Regions from separate parts of the Sanguibacter biliveldensis genome, predicted to be linked through region 1. Evidence: predicted binding sites of a transcription regulator. Region 1 holds the regulator's gene; the other holds the start of a gene.

Evidence for each region. The regulator Rex, encoded in region 1, represses fermentation and respiration genes when NADH is low (regulators of the CRP and FNR family bind a similar motif). The targets are predictions, from matches to a motif close to CTTGTGAANNNNTTCACAAG.
Region 2: rhaI (L-rhamnose isomerase) is a predicted target of Rex. The motif match lies at 1,700-1,719, and genes of this name have one in related genera.

The regions. Positions count from the first base shown of each region.
Region 1 covers NZ_CP138359.1:814,743-822,218, reverse strand. Annotated here, with positions in the region: gene ccsB (c-type cytochrome biogenesis protein CcsB) at 1-32, opposite strand, end outside; gene resB (cytochrome c biogenesis protein ResB) at 29-1,780, opposite strand; gene SANBI_RS03520 (cytochrome c biogenesis CcdA family protein) at 1,780-2,601, opposite strand; gene SANBI_RS03515 (TlpA family protein disulfide reductase) at 2,610-3,155, opposite strand; gene SANBI_RS03510 (histidine phosphatase family protein) at 3,365-4,009, opposite strand; gene SANBI_RS03505 (MarR family winged helix-turn-helix transcriptional regulator) at 4,186-4,665, opposite strand; gene SANBI_RS03500 (YceI family protein) at 4,917-5,462, shown strand; gene SANBI_RS03495 (redox-sensing transcriptional repressor Rex) at 5,654-6,370, opposite strand; gene SANBI_RS03490 (FUSC family protein) at 6,441-7,476, shown strand, end outside.
Region 2 covers NZ_CP138359.1:663,248-670,723, forward strand. Annotated here, with positions in the region: gene SANBI_RS02875 (DNA-3-methyladenine glycosylase 2 family protein) at 1-899, shown strand, start outside; gene SANBI_RS02880 (ribbon-helix-helix protein, CopG family) at 951-1,301, opposite strand; gene SANBI_RS02885 (hypothetical protein) at 1,298-1,564, opposite strand; gene rhaI (L-rhamnose isomerase) at 1,735-2,910, shown strand; gene SANBI_RS02895 (bifunctional aldolase/short-chain dehydrogenase) at 2,912-4,981, shown strand; gene SANBI_RS02900 (rhamnulokinase) at 5,184-6,764, shown strand; gene SANBI_RS02905 (GNAT family N-acetyltransferase) at 6,847-7,476, opposite strand, start outside.

The DNA.
Region 1 (7,476 bases):
GCGAGGAGATCGCTGATCTCAGAGAGGTTCATCGGTCGGCCTTTCGGGTGCTGCTGTCGGGGGTGCTGGTGCCGTGCTGCGGGTGGGTCAGGTCCTCGGGGAGCGCCGGGAGGGCGTGGAGCAGCGCGTCGACCTCGCCCTGGAGGCCGGTGTCGTCGCCGCGCGCGAGCCCGGCCACCTCGACCACTGTACGTCGGACGGTCCGGCCGCTGCCGTCGGGGTCCGGGGCCTCGTCCTGGGTCGCACGGACCCAGATGCGTCGGCGCGGGGTGAAGAGCGAGACAGAGACGCCGAGGAGGGCGCCGAGGGAGGAGGCGAGCAGCCAGCCGAGCGTCGGGTCGTGCCGCAGGTCGAGGGCGACGAAGCGGGGCAGCGCGTCGAACTCGATGGTCCCGAGCCCGTCCGGGAGGTCCACGGTCTCGCCCTGGCCGACGAGCAGCGTGACTGCCGTGCCGTCCTCCTCGAGGGACTGCGTCATGCCGTCGGTGTCGAGCCTGTACACGTTCTGCGGCACCCCGTCGTCGAGCCCGAGGTCGCCGTGGAACACGGTCAGCACGAGCATCGGGTTGATGGGGTCCGGGAAGATCGACCGGGCACCGGAGTCGGTCACCTCGGCTGTCGGGAGCAGATAGCCGACGAGGCCGACCTGCTCCCCCGTCGAGACGTCGGGGACCTTGATGACGCCCTGGGAGGTGTAGACGTCGTCCTGCGGCAGGAACGGCACCGACCCCGCGAAGGCGATCTCGCCGGCAGAGTCACGGACCGTGACGCTCGGTGCGAAGCCGTTGCCCTGCAGGTAGATCTTCGCCCCCGACTGGTCGAGCGGGTGGTTGACCTTGATCTGGTCGGCACGCTCGGTGCCGTCGGTCTCGCGGACCGTGACGAAGGCCGTGAAGTCCTGCGCCTTGGCGTCGGTGATGCGGAACTGGGACTCGAAGGAGTCGAGGGTCATCGAGAAGGGCTCGAGGCTGTTCTCGTCGAAGAGCGCCCCCGACTCGAAGGTGTCGTAGTCGACGACAGAGTTGGCGAAGCCGCGACCCTCGACGACGATCGCCTGCCCGCGGTACTCGAGCATCTGCCCGGCACCGAAGGAGATGAGGATGCCCAGCAGGCTGATGTGGAACACCAGGTTGCCGGTCTCGCGCAGGTAGCCGCGCTCCGCGCTCACGGTCAGCGCTCCGCTCGGCTCGACGTCGGTGACCACACGGAAGGCGGGCAGACCGAGATAGCGGCGGCGCAGGTGCTTCACGGCCGCGGCCGAGACGTCCTCAGGGCTCACGAGATCCGCCGGTGCCAGGTAGCGGCCCCGGGCCGGGAATCTCGCGAAGCGGCGAGGCGTGCGCGGCGGCGCCGTGCGCAGCGCGTGCAGGTGCGCCTTGGTGCGCGGCAGGATGCACCCGACGAGGGAGGTGAACAGCAAGATGTAGATGGCCGAGAACCACACCGAGGCGTACACGTCGAAGAACCCGAGTCGGTTGAGCCACTCTCCGAGCGTCGGGTTGTCGATCATGTACTGCGCGACGGCCGCAGGGTCCTGCTTCTGCTGCGGGAACACCGAGCCGGGCACGGCCGCGACGGCGAGCAGCATGAGCAGGAACAGCGCGACCCGCATCGAGGTGAGCTGGCGCCACGCGAAGCGCAGCATCCCGACCGCGCCGAGCCTGGGGACGGTCGGCCCGGGGCTGGTCGTCGAGGTGTCGGCCGCCCCGCTGAACTCGTCGGCGATGCCTTCAGGGCGGTACGAGCCGCCTGCGGTCGTCCCGCTGGTGTCGTCGGCCATCAGACCAGAGTCTCCGTCCCGCTGATGAGGCCCTGCATGGACCTCGTGAGCTCGCCCCACAGGCCGGTGACGAGGGCGAGGCCGACGAGGACGAGGAGCGCCCCGCCGATCCTCATGACGGCGAGGCGGTGCTTGCGCAGGAACGCGACGCCTCGCGTGCTGGACTGCAGCCCGAGGGCGAGCAGCAAGAAGGGCAGCCCGAGGCCGATGCAGTACGCGACCGCGAGGATCCCGCCGCGCAGCGCCGAGCCCTCCTGGAAGGCGAGGGCGTTGATCGCCACGAGGGTCGGGCCCATGCACGGGGCCCAGCCGAGCCCGAAGGCGAAGCCGAGCAGCGGCGCGCCCCACAGGCTGGCGCGGGGGCTCACGTGCATCCGCCGCTCACGCTGGAGGGCAGGCACGGCCCCGAGGAAGGCGAGACCCATGACGATCACGACGACCCCGAGGACCCGGGTGATGACGTCTTCCCAGCGGATCAGGAAGGACCCGACGGTGCCGCTGACGATCCCGATGGCCACGTACACGACCGTGAAGCCGAGGACGAAGAGGCTCACGCCGAGCAGCAGCCTGCCGCGACCGGCCGAGGCACGGCCCGGGGCGCCGGGGTCGGAGACGCTCGACGCCGACAGCCCGCTGACGAAGCCGAGGTAGCCGGGGACGAGGGGCAGCACGCAGGGTGACGCGAAGGAGATGAACCCTGCGAGCAGCGCGACAGGGACCGCGAGGATCATCGCGCCGCTGAACGCCGTGGTCGCGAAGGTCTCGCCGATGCCGGCAGCCTGGGTCTGCAGGGCCGGACCGGCCCCGATGAGCGTGTGCACGGTGGAGATCAAGCCCCTGCCGGCTCGGCGAGGACGTCGTCGATCAGCCCGTCGAGCGTGGTCGCGTCGACCTGGCCGAGGACGCGTGCCGCGACCCGGCCCTGGCGGTCCAGGACGACCGTCGTCGGCACGGCACGGACCGGCACGACCTCCTGGAGGGAGGCGACGACCGAGCCGTCGGTGTCGGCGATCGAGGGCCAGGTGATGTCGTGCTCACGCTCGAAGGCGAGGGCGGCACCGGCGTCGTCGACGCCGTTGATGCCGATGAACCTCACCCCGTCGTCCGCGCGGTCTGTCGCGACGGTCAGCAGGTCGGGCGCCTCGGCGCGGCACGGCGGGCAGGCCGCGTACCAGGTGTTGAGGACGACCACGGCGTCCTCGTCGGAGCGGGTGGCGACAGGCTCGCCCTCGAAGTCGACTCCCGAGAGGTCGACCACGTCGCCCCGCTCGTCGAGCGACCAGGTCCGCAGGCTGCCGTCGCCCGACTGGTACCCCTGGCCCTGGACGTCGTCAGGGTTGGTATTCCCGGAGTCGGAGGCGCAGCCGGCGAGCAGGAGCGCTGCGCCGGCCAGGACGGACACCGCCACGGCGGCGCGGGGTCGTCGGGCACCTCGTCGGCCGGGCTGGGAGACGGACGTCAGGCGGGGGCGGAGAAGAGCAGGGTGCACCCGCCCACTATCCCCGATGTCACTGAGAGATGTCTGAGAAGCCGGTCGTCCCACGGTGTGACGTGGGCGACCGGCCTCCCTGACGAGGACGACCGTCAGGCTCCCGAGACGCCCGATGCTCCGGGCAGCAGGGCCGCCGCGGGCTCTGTGTAGTGGAGGCCGACGAGGCGGTCGCCGTCGAAGCGCAGCGAGGTCACCGAGGCGAGCGAGCACTGACGCTTGCGGGGGTCGTGCCAGAGCCGCTTGTTCTCGAAGGCCTGGCGCGCGATCCAGATCGGCAGCTGGTGGCTGACGAGCACTGCCTCGTGACCCTCGGCCTGCTGGCGGGCGGTCTCGACAGCAGCGTGCATGCGCGCGACCTGCTCCTTGTAGGCCTCGCCCCACGACGGGCGGAAGGGGTTGATGAGGTGCGGCCAGTGCTCGGGGTGCCGCAGGGACCCGTCGCCCACGCCGAAGGTCTTGCCCTCGAAGTAGTTGCCCGCCTCGATGAGGCGTTCGTCGGTGCCGAGCTCGAGGCCGAGACCTGCGGCGATCGGGGTCGCGGTCTCCTGCGCGCGCTGGAGCGGCGAGGCCGTGACGACGGTGATGTCGAAGTCCCCTGCCGAGAAGTGGTCGGCGACGCGCTGGGCCATCTGGTGCCCCAGCTCGGAGAGGTGGTAGCCCGGGATCCGTCCGTAGAGGATCTTCTCGGGGTTGAAGACTTCGCCGTGTCGCATGAGGTGCACTGTGGTGGTGGCCATGGGCCCATCCTCCCAAACTTCTCGCGCGCCCCCTTCATGCACGGCCGCACGCCGTCACACAGTCACCCGAGCCGGACGCGGCGCCCGGTCCGCGCCGGGTGCCCGGTCCAGTCTGCGCCTGGCGCCGCGCCCAGTCCGCGTCATGCGCCGCGCCCAGTCCGCGTCGGGCGCCGCGCTCAGTCCGCGTCGGACCTGCGGCACGCCCCGGCGACGAGGGACATCGCCTCGCCGAGCACCCGCATCTGCTCAGGGCTCAGGACGTCGACCATGTGGCGCCGGACCGACCTCACGTGGTGCGGTGCTGCCTCGGCGAGCGTCGACATCCCGGCGTCGGTGAGCACGCAGTCGACCCCGCGCCCGTCGTCGAGGCATGCCTGACGCCGGACCAGCCCGCGGTCCTCGAGCCGTCGGACGGTGTGGGTCACGCGGCTGCGCGAGTGCGCGAGGGTGTCCGCGAGCGCCGACATGCGCAGCGTGCGCTCGGGGTTCTCCGACAGCCTGACGAGCACCTCGTACTCGTGGAGCGAGAGCTGGGACTCGGCGTCGAGGTCACGGTTGAGCGCCTCGGTGAGGCGCGCGCTGCCCTCGAGGAACGATCGCCAGCTCACCTGCTGCTCGTCGTCGAGCCACGGGATCGGTCCGCTGTCGCTGCTCATCACTCACGTATCTCCTGGTCCCAGGCCTGCGGAGGCAGGGGTCGGCCTGCCATCCCCCTCTTGGACCCTAGCGGCCCGACGCGCGTGACGGAGACTCGGGCGCAAGAATCGGGAGACGGGGGGGACTTGCGCCTCGCGGCAACTTAGTAGAAGATTCAATTATTGAAGGTGAGAGAGAACCTCCCGCCGTCCACTCGCCGCTCGTCCGGGTCCAGCCCGTCCGAGCACGGAACACCTCAGGAGCTCACATCATGACTGCACTCCCCAACGGACTCGTCGCCGGCACCTACAACGCCGACCCCAGCCACAGCACCGCGGCCTTCGTCGTCCGCCACGCCGGCATCTCCAAGGTCCGCGGCACCCTCGGCCTGAACTCCGCGACCATCACGATCGGTGAGGACGTCGAGAGCTCGACCGTCGTCGCCGAGCTCGACGCGACCGCCGTCAACACCGGCTCGCCCGACCGCGACGCCCACCTCACCAGCGCCGACTTCTGGGACGCCGAGAAGAACCCGACCTGGACCTTCACCTCCACCTCGGTCTCCTCCGACGGCGACGACTTCGTCGTGACCGGCGACCTCACCATCAACGGCGTCACGAAGTCGGTCGAGCTCGAGACCGAGTTCGACGGCACCGCGGTCGACGCCTACGGCAACCCGCGCGCAGGCTTCGAGGCCAAGACGGAGATCTCCCGCAAGGACTTCGGCCTCACCTGGAACGTGGCCCTCGAGGCCGGCGGCGTGCTCGTCAGCGACAAGGTCAAGATCTCGCTCGACATCTCGGCCATCAAGGCCTGACCCGAGCACCACGACCCGACCGCGGCAGCGCCGCAGGTCGGGTTACCTGGCCACCGGACGGAGCGACCCCCGGCTCCCCGACCGGCCCCTGAGAGCCCGCCTGCCCCTGCGCAGGCGGGCTCTCGGCGTCTGGCGGGCACTCGGTCTGACAGGCTCTCGGTCTGGCGGCCTCTCGGTCGCGCGGCGGCGACCTACAGCCCCGCTGCCTCCCGGCCAGACCGCTCGCGCGAGTGGAAGGCGAGGATCTGCAGCTCGCTGCCGAGGTCGACCGAGCGCAGCTCGACGTCGTCGGGGACCTGGAGCGCGCGCGGGGCGAAGTTGAGGATCTCCCGCACGCCGGCTGCGACGACCACGTCGCACACCTCCTGCGCGTGCTCGCCGGGGGTCGCGATCACGACGATCGACACGTCGAGGTCGCGCACGACGTCGGCGAGCCGGGCGACGTCCTCGACCACCACCCCGGCCACCTCTGTCCCCACGAGCGCGAGGTTCGAGTCGAGCAGCGCCGCCACCGTGAAGCCGCGGGCTCCGAATCCCGAGTAGTTGGCGAGGGCGTGACCGAGGTTGCCCGCCCCGACGATCGCGACCCGCAGCTCGACGACGAGCCCGAGGGCCGACTGGACGCGCTCGCGCAGCGTGTCGACGTCGTAGCCCACCCCCCGCCGCCCGTGGGAACCGAGATGGCTGAGGTCTTTGCGCAGCTGGGCCGGGCCCACGCCTGCGAGCTCGGCGAGCTGCTGCGAGGAGGCGCTCGTCACGCCGCGGGCAGCCAGGTCGGTGAGCACCCGCAGGTACCCCGGGAGGCGCTCGACGCTCGCCGGCGGCATGGTGCGGCGGATCTCGACGACCTCGCGGAGCCCCACGGCCTCGGCTGCCGAGGTGGTGGGCTCGGGGCGGGTCGCGGTCATCCCCTCAGGGTAGGGCCGTGCACAGCCGCTCGGCGCGCGTGCCCGTCGACAGGTTCGTACGGTGGGGCTCGTGCCCCCACGTCCCGCTCAGATCACCGCCCGCGTCCGGACCAGCCGCACCGGGGTCCTCACCGGGCGCGCGCTGCGGCTGTGGGCCCTGAACCCCCGCTGGTCGATGGCCGTCAAGGCGTCGGTCGCGGCCGCCGTCGCCTGGTACGTCGGCGTGCTCGCGCCGGCCCCCTTCTCCGACTATCCGTACTACGCACCGCTCGGCGCGGTCATCGCCACGTCGACCACTGTCGCCCGGTCGGTCCGGGAGACCGCCCAGACCACGGGTGCGATCTTGCTCGGGGTCGTGATCGCCCGGCTCGCCGACGCGTTCCTCGACCCCGGTGCGCTGTCGATCGCTCTCGTCGTGTGCCTCGCCACGCTCGGGGCGGGATGGAGCCGTCTCGGCGAGATGGGCGCGTACGTCACCACGACGGCGCTCTTCGTCCTCGTGATCGGCAGCGGCGACCCCGGCGACTTCGTCGGGGCGTACGCGGGACTCGTGGTCGCCGGGGCGCTCGTCGGCATCGGCGTGAACTTCGCCTTCCCACCCCTGCCGCTGTCCCCCTCCGACGTGGCCCTCGACGGGCTGCGCGACACGCTCGCCGACCAGCTCGACTCCCTCGCAGACGGGCTGCGCGGTGACAGGCCCCCGACCGCTGAAGAGTGGGACGACAGGCGTTTTGCGATCCGACCGGTCCTCGAGAAGAGCCGGGCAGCCGTCGCGTACGCGGGCGAGGCCAGCAAGGGCAACTGGCACGCCCGGCGCTACAGCGCCTGGTCGGTCGCCCAGGCCCGACGGTCGGTCATGCTCGAGAAGCACGCGAACCTCGTCGACCACCTCACGAACCTGCTGACCGAGACCGAGACGCAGAGCGCACGCGACCCCGCGCTCGGCCCCGACCTGCGTCCGCCGGCGGCGGACGCCCTCGCAGAGTACGCAGCCGCGCTCCGCGCCCTCGAGGTGTCCACGGACGACTCGATCCCCGACCCGCCGACTGCCCTCAGGCATGCTGTCGACGCGCTGCGGGACGCGGTCCGTGAGCAGCGGTCGCGCC
Region 2 (7,476 bases), 150 kb from region 1:
TCCTGGCCGACGGGACCCTGAGGTACGCACGGACGCTCCACCTGCCGCACGGCCCCGGGGCTGTGGAGGTCCTGGCAGAGCAGACCGCAGACGCGACGTGGCGGGTCCGTGCGCGGCTCGAGCTCATCGCTCTGTCCGACGTCGGCCCGGCGGTCGCCCGGGTGCGACGGATGCTCGACCTGGACGCAGACCCGTCCGCGATCGACGCAGCCCTCGCCGCCGACGGTGCGCTCAGCGCGCTCGTCGCAGAGCGACCAGGGACCAGGGCGCCCGGGACCGTCGATCCTCAGGAGATCCTCGTCCGGGCGCTCGTCGGCCAGCAGATCTCGGTCGCTGCGGCCCGGACGCATCTCAGCAGGCTCGCCGCGGCCCTGGGTTCGCCCTGCGCCTCGACCTTCTCGGGGCTCGACAGGCTGTTCCCGACGCCAGAGCAGATCCTCGACGGTGTGCCTCTCCCTGTCGCGGGGGAGCCGCTCGACCCTCAGCGGCTGCTCAGGCTGCCCGCACGCTCGATCGCCTCCGTGGTCGGTGCTGCTCGTGCGCTCGTGGACGGAGACCTCGAGCTGCACGTCGGCGTCGATGCCGCCACGGTGCGCAAGGCGCTGCTCGCCCTGCCCGGGGTCGGCCCGTGGACAGCGTCCTACGTCGCGATGCGCGTCCTGGGCGACCCCGACACCTGGTTGGACGGTGACGTCGCCCTGCTCTCCGGTGCGCGGACCGTCGGGCTGCTCGGCCCGCAGAGCGCTGGTCGGTCAGAGCACCGGGTCCTGGCGGCTCGGGCCCAGGGGTGGGCGCCGTGGCGGTCCTACGCGGTCATGTATCTCTGGCGCGCGTCCTCGCAGGCCCGGTCCGTGGGTGCGGCGTCCGGGCCGAGCGCAGGGGCAGCGCGCGAGAGGTAGGCGGGGCGAAGGGCCCGTCGTGGACGAGCCGACAGGAGCTCGCAGCAGGCTCTAGGAGGCGTGAGCGAGATCCGACGCCTCAGCCAGGTAGGCGTCGAGCGCCTTGCGGACGAGGTCGCTCCGGCTGAGACCGAGCTTGGCCCGGACCTCTTCGATCGCCTGGTTGGTCTGGTCGCTGACCGCCACGTTGATGCGGGGCGAACGCTGGCCGTGCGGTCTGGGGGGTTCGCCGTCCAGGCGGGGTCGTCCGACCCTGCGCTCGACGGCCGCGACGTCAAGTCCTGCTGCCTCGAGCATGGCGCGCGCCTCCGCGCTGGCCTGCGGTCCGGTGACGGCACGTCGAGGGGTGGTGACTCCGGACTCAGCCCACTGAGCCAGCTGCCGGTCAGTCTCTTCGCTCATAGCTCCTCCTCATATCCAACGGTGGTGCGAGTTGTCTCGCGGAGCCTCATGACGTGGAAGACACGGACATCACCCGGCGGGGTGATGTTCACCATGACCTCCAACGTGCCGAAGCGGCTAGGTCCGATGTAGAGCCGCGGGCTCGTGTCGTGCCCTGGGCGAGGGTCCTCGAAGTCGTCGTACAAGGCGTGGGCGTAGAGCATGGCGTAGAGCGCTTCGTCCTGCGGGATGTCGTGCTCGCCAGCGCTGTCTGCCCACGTCATCGCCGTAGCAGCGATCGTCCCATGACACCGTATTTGTGTCCACCAAAATTAGACGGGCCCGGAGATCCCGGGATCGGGAGCAGCCGTCGCCCCGATGTGGGCGGTTGACGTGCCCGCTACCTGCTCCGTACAGTTCTCTTGAAACGATTCACAACGAGGTGGAGAGCCAGATGTCACACGCTGAACTGAGCGCCGACGCGCGCCAGGCGCTGCTCGCGCAGACCATAGAGCTGCCGTCCTGGGCCTTCGGCAACTCCGGGACCAGGTTCAAGGTCTTCGCGCAGGAGGGTGTCCCTCGCGACCCCTTCGAGAAGATTGCGGACGCTGCGCAGGTGAATCGATACACGGCGACGGCGCCGCGTGTCTCCCTGCACATCCCGTGGGACCTCACCGACGACTACGCCGCGCTGTCGGCGCACGCGAAGGACCTCGGCGTCGAGATCGGCGCGATCAACTCGAACCTCTTCCAGGACGACGACTACATGCTCGGGTCGCTCACGCACCCGGACCCGATCGTCCGCAAGAAGGCCGTCGACCACCACCTCCAGTGCGTCGACGTCATGCGCGCGACGGGCTCGACCGATCTCAAGCTCTGGCTGCCCGACGGCCTCAACTACCCGGGCCAGGACAACCTGCGCGCCCGCCAGGACCGCCTGGCCGAGGGGCTCGCCGAGATCTACGCGGCCCTCGACCCCGAGCACCGCCTCGTCATCGAGTACAAGTTCTTCGAGCCGGCCTTCTACTCCATGGACATCCCGGACTGGGGCACGGCGCTGCTGCACTGCCTCGCCCTCGGCCCGCAGGCCGTGGTCGTCCTCGACACCGGGCACCACGCGCCGGGGACCAACATCGAGTTCATCGTCGCGCAGCTGCTCCGCCAGGGGCGCCTGGGCGCCTTCGACTTCAACTCGCGCTTCTACGCCGACGACGACCTCATGGTCGGCGCCGCGGACCCGTTCCAGCTGTTCAGGATCATGCACGAGATCGTCTCCGCCGGGGCGCTCGCCCCCGACTCGGGCGTGAGCTTCATGCTCGACCAGTGCCACAACATCGAGCCCAAGATCCCCGCTCAGATCCGCTCGGTGATGAATGTCCAGGAGGCCACGGCCAAGGCGCTCCTCGTCGACACCGCTGCGCTCGATGCAGCCCAGCAGTCCGGTGACGTGCTCGGTGCGAACGGTGCCCTCATGGACGCCTACAACACCGACGTCCGACCGCTGCTCGCCGGTCTGCGCGAAGAGCAGGGCCTGCACCCGGACCCGCTCGCCGCCTATGCGGCCTCCGGTTACGCCGAGAAGATCGTGGCCGAGCGCGTCGGTGGCGCGCAGGCCGGATGGGGAGCCTGACATGACCACGACCCCCAGCACCACGACCCCGGCGGCCGACCTCGTCGCTCGGTCCAACCGCCTCGGCGCCGACCCCCGCACGACCAACTACGCCGGTGGCAACACCTCCGCCAAGGGCACCGAGACCGACCCCGTCACCGGCGAGCCTGTCGAGCTGCTCTGGGTCAAGGGCTCGGGCGGAGACCTCGGCACCCTCACGGAGAAGAACCTCGCCGTGCTGCGTCTCGACAGGCTCCGCGCCCTCACCGGCGTGTACCCGGGCGTCGACCGCGAAGACGAGATGGTCGCGGCCTTCGACTACTGCCTGCACGGCAAGGGCGGTGCCGCGCCGTCGATCGACACCGCGATGCACGGCCTCGTCGACGCCGCGCACGTCGACCACCTGCACCCTGACTCGGGTATCGCCCTCGCGACGGCCGCCGACGGCGAGGCCCTCACAGCTGAGTGCTTCGGCGACAAGGTCGTGTGGGTGCCGTGGCGCCGCCCCGGCTTCCAGCTCGGCCTGGACATCGCCGCGGTCAAGGACGCGAACCCGCAGGCGATCGGCTGCATCCTCGGCGGGCACGGCATCACCGCGTGGGGCGAGACGAGCGACGAGGCCGAGGCCCGCAGCCTCGAGATCGTCGCGACAGCCGAGGCCTTCATCAGCGAGCGCACCGAGAGGCTCGCGACCGAGGGCAAGCACCCCTTCGGGGCTGTCGTCCCCGGCTACGAGGCCCTCGACCCGGCCGAGCGCCGGACGAAGGCCGCGAGGCTGGCCCCGGTGATCCGCGGTCTCGCGTCGACCGACGCCCCGCAGGTCGGGCACGTCACCGACTCCGACGTGGTCCTCGACCTGCTCGCCCGTGAGCGTCTCGCCGAGCTCGCGGCGCTCGGCACGAGCTGCCCCGACCACTTCCTCCGCACCAAGGTCAAGCCTCTTGTCGTCGACCTGCCGTCCTCGGCGACCGTCGAGGAGATCTCCGCGCGCCTCGTCGAGCTGCACGCGGCGTACCGCGAGGACTACCAGGGCTACTACGACCGGAACGCGACGCCTGAGTCTCCGGCGATCCGCGGGGCGGATCCCGCGATCGTGCTCGTGCCGGGCGTCGGCATGTTCTCCTTCGGCAAGGACAAGCAGACCGCGCGCGTCGCGGGCGAGTTCTACGTCAACGCGATCAACGTCATGCGTGGCGCCGAGGCGATCAGCACCTACGCTCCGATCGACGAGGCCGAGAAGTTCCGCATCGAGTACTGGGCCCTCGAAGAGGCGAAGCTCCAGCGCATGCCCGCGCCGAAGCCGCTCGCTACGCGCGTCGCGCTCGTGACCGGAGCCGGTTCGGGCATCGGCCGGGCCATCGCCGAGCGTCTCGCGGCCGAGGGGGCCTGCGTCGTCATCGCCGACCTCAATCTCGAGGGTGCGCAGGAGGTGGCCGACCAGCTCGGCGGTCCCGACGTCGCTGTCGCCGTCCGCGCGGACGTGACGAGCGAGGACGACGTCGCCGCCCTCGTCGACGAGGCTGCGCTCGCCTTCGGTGGGGTCGACCTCGTGGTCAACAACGCCGGGCTGTCGATCTCCAAGCCGCTGCTCGAGACCACCGCGAAGGACTGGGACCTCCAGCACGACGTCATGGCCAAGGGGTCCTTCCTCGTCGCCCGTGAGGCGGCGCGCGCGATGATCGCCCAGGCGATGGGCGGCGACATCGTCTACATCGCGTCGAAGAACTCGCTCTTCGCCGGGCCCAACAACATCGCGTACTCCGCGACAAAGGCCGACCAGGCCCATCAGGTGAGGCTGCTCGCGGCCGAGCTCGGAGAGCACGGCATCCGGGTCAACGGCGTCAACCCTGACGGCGTGGTCCGTGGCTCGGGCATCTTCGCCGGAGGGTGGGGAGCCAAGCGGGCTGCGGTCTACGGCGTCGCGGAGGAAGACCTCGGCGCGTACTACGCGCAGCGCACGCTGCTCAAGCGCGAGGTGCTCCCCGAGCACGTCGCAGCAGCGGTCTACGCCCTCACCGGGCCGGACCTCAGCCAGACGACAGGTCTGCACGTGCCGGTCGACTCGGGTGTCGCGGCGGCGTTCTTGCGCTGACGATCAGCAGCACGACGGCACGACGGCACGACGGCACGACGGCACGACGGCACGACAGCACGACAGCACGACAGCACGACAGCACAGCACCGCGCGGACCCGGGCAGCGGAGCCCGGGTCCGCGCCCCGCACGGCCGAGGCCGTGCGCACCGCCCGCGCACGGCGCGCCGGCGGGCATCAGCATCGTGGAAGGTGCAGTGACGTGGAGAGACGGACGACGGCCTTCGCGGCCGTGGACCTCGGGGCCTCGAGCGGTCGCGTGATCCTCGGGCGGGTGATCCCTGGAGACGCCCTCGACGGCAGCCAGACCCGGGTCGAGCTGCACGAGGTGACGCGGTTCCCCAACGGGCCCGTCGAGGTCGACGGCACCCTGCACTGGGACATCTTGCGCCTGCACCAGGGAATCCTCGACGGGCTGCGCGCAGCGGTCCGCGAGACCCAGGCGCGCGGCGACGTCTTCGGCGGCGTCGGCATCGACTCGTGGGCTGTCGACTACGGCCTGCTCGACGCCGACGGCGCGCTGCTCGGCAACCCCGTGCACTACCGAGACTCTCGGACCGACGGTGTCCCGGCGCGGGTCTTCGACGAGATCGGCTCGGGCGAGCACTACGCCGTGAACGGTCTGCAGACCCAGCCCTTCAACACCGAGTTCCAGCTCGTGGCCGCGGCCGGGTCCGCGCAGCTCGACGCGGCCCGCACGCTGCTGCTCGTCCCCGACCTGCTGACAGCCTGGTTGACCGGTCGCCGGGTCGCCGAGGTGACGAACGCGTCGACCACCGGTCTGCTCGACGTGAGGTCTCGGCAGTGGTCCACGACCCTCGTCGGCGCGTTGCGCCACGCCTTCCCGTCGCTGCCCGATCTCCTCGGTGCGGACGGTCTGCTCCCGGCGCTCGTCGAGCCCGGGACCGTCGTCGCGCCTCTCGCCGATGACGTCGCCCGCGCCGTCGGTGCGCCTGCCGGGGTCCCGGTCATCGCCGTCGGGTCGCACGACACGGCTTCGGCCGTGGTGGCCGTCCCCGCGACGAGCGAGCACTTCGCCTACGTCTCGTGCGGCACATGGTCCCTCGTCGGGCTCGAGCTCGACGCGCCGGTCCTCTCCGAGGCCAGCCGCGAGGCCAACTTCACCAACGAGCTCGGCGTCGACGGGACCGTGCGGTACCTGCGCAACGTCATGGGTCTCTGGCTGCTCCAGGAATCCGTCCGCACGTGGAACGCGGCAGGTCTGCCCGCAGACCTGCCCGACCTGCTCGCCGCCGCGGCGCTCGTCCCGGCGCTCACCACGGTCGTCGACGTGGACGCGCCGGAGTTCTTGGCCCCCGGTGACATGCCCGCGAGGATCGCCGCCGCCGCCGAGCGGACCGGCCAGACCCCACCGCAGTCGCAGGCCGAGACCGTCCGCTGCATCCTCGACTCGCTCGCCGTCGCCTACAGGCGTGCCGTCCGCCAGGCGGGCGAGCTGTCAGGGCGTGACGTCGACGTCGTCCACATGGTCGGCGGGGGAGTGCGCAACGAGCTGCTCTGCCAGCTCACCGCCGACGCGACAGGGTTGCCTGTGGTGGCGGGACCTGTCGAGGGGGCGGCGCTGGGCAACGTCCTCGTGCAGGCCCGTGCGGCCGGTGTCCTCAGCGGGGACCTCGCTGGGCTGCGCGCCGTCGGAGCACGCGGCGTCCCGCTGCGCAGGTACGTGCCGGGAGGCGGAGGGGCAGGAAGTCTCGCCGCAGAGCACTGGGCCGCCGCGGAGGCCAGGCTCGTCGGGGCTGTGCTCGGGGCCGTCGACGCCTGACCACTCGGCTGAGGGGCCTCGAGGCAGGTGCGAGCCCAGAAGCGCTCGCCAGTCCGGAGGGCCGCCAGCCCGGCGGGGCGGCCTAGCCCTGCTGGACGGGCTGGTCGCGCAGCGCGAGGATGAACTCTTCGACGATCTCGCCGCGGCCGTTGGCGAAGCCTGAGTCCTCACCGATCACCTCGAAGCCGCAGCGCTTGAGCACCGTCAGCGACCCGACGTTGTCCTTGGCGGTGCGGGCGTGCATCGGTCGGTCGGTCACCTCGGTGAGGATCGCGCGCAGCGCCTTGGTCGCCACACCCCGGCCCCAGTACTCGCGGCCGATCCAGTAGGTGAGCTCGTGCTCGTCGTCCTCGACGTAGGTCATGATGCTGCCGGCGACACGGCCGCCGACCAGGATCGTGCGGGCGGTGACCTGGGGGTCCTCGCGCAGGATCTTCCAGCGGGCGTCGAAGCGGCCGCGGTCGGTCGGGTCCTTGACGGTGAAGGCCGCGATCCGGTTGGCCTCGCGATCCTGCTCCATGCGGAAGAACACGTCGATGTCAGCCGAGATGATCGGGCGCAGCACGACGTCTGCCGGGGCCGCGACGAGCTCGACCTCGAAGCCCGCGGAGTTCTGCAGGAATGCTGCGTAGTGCCCGGGGCGTCCGTCGGAGGGCTTGCCGCCGGCCCACGGGTACCTGTCGGCGAAGAGCGGTGTCCAGCCCTTCTCCTG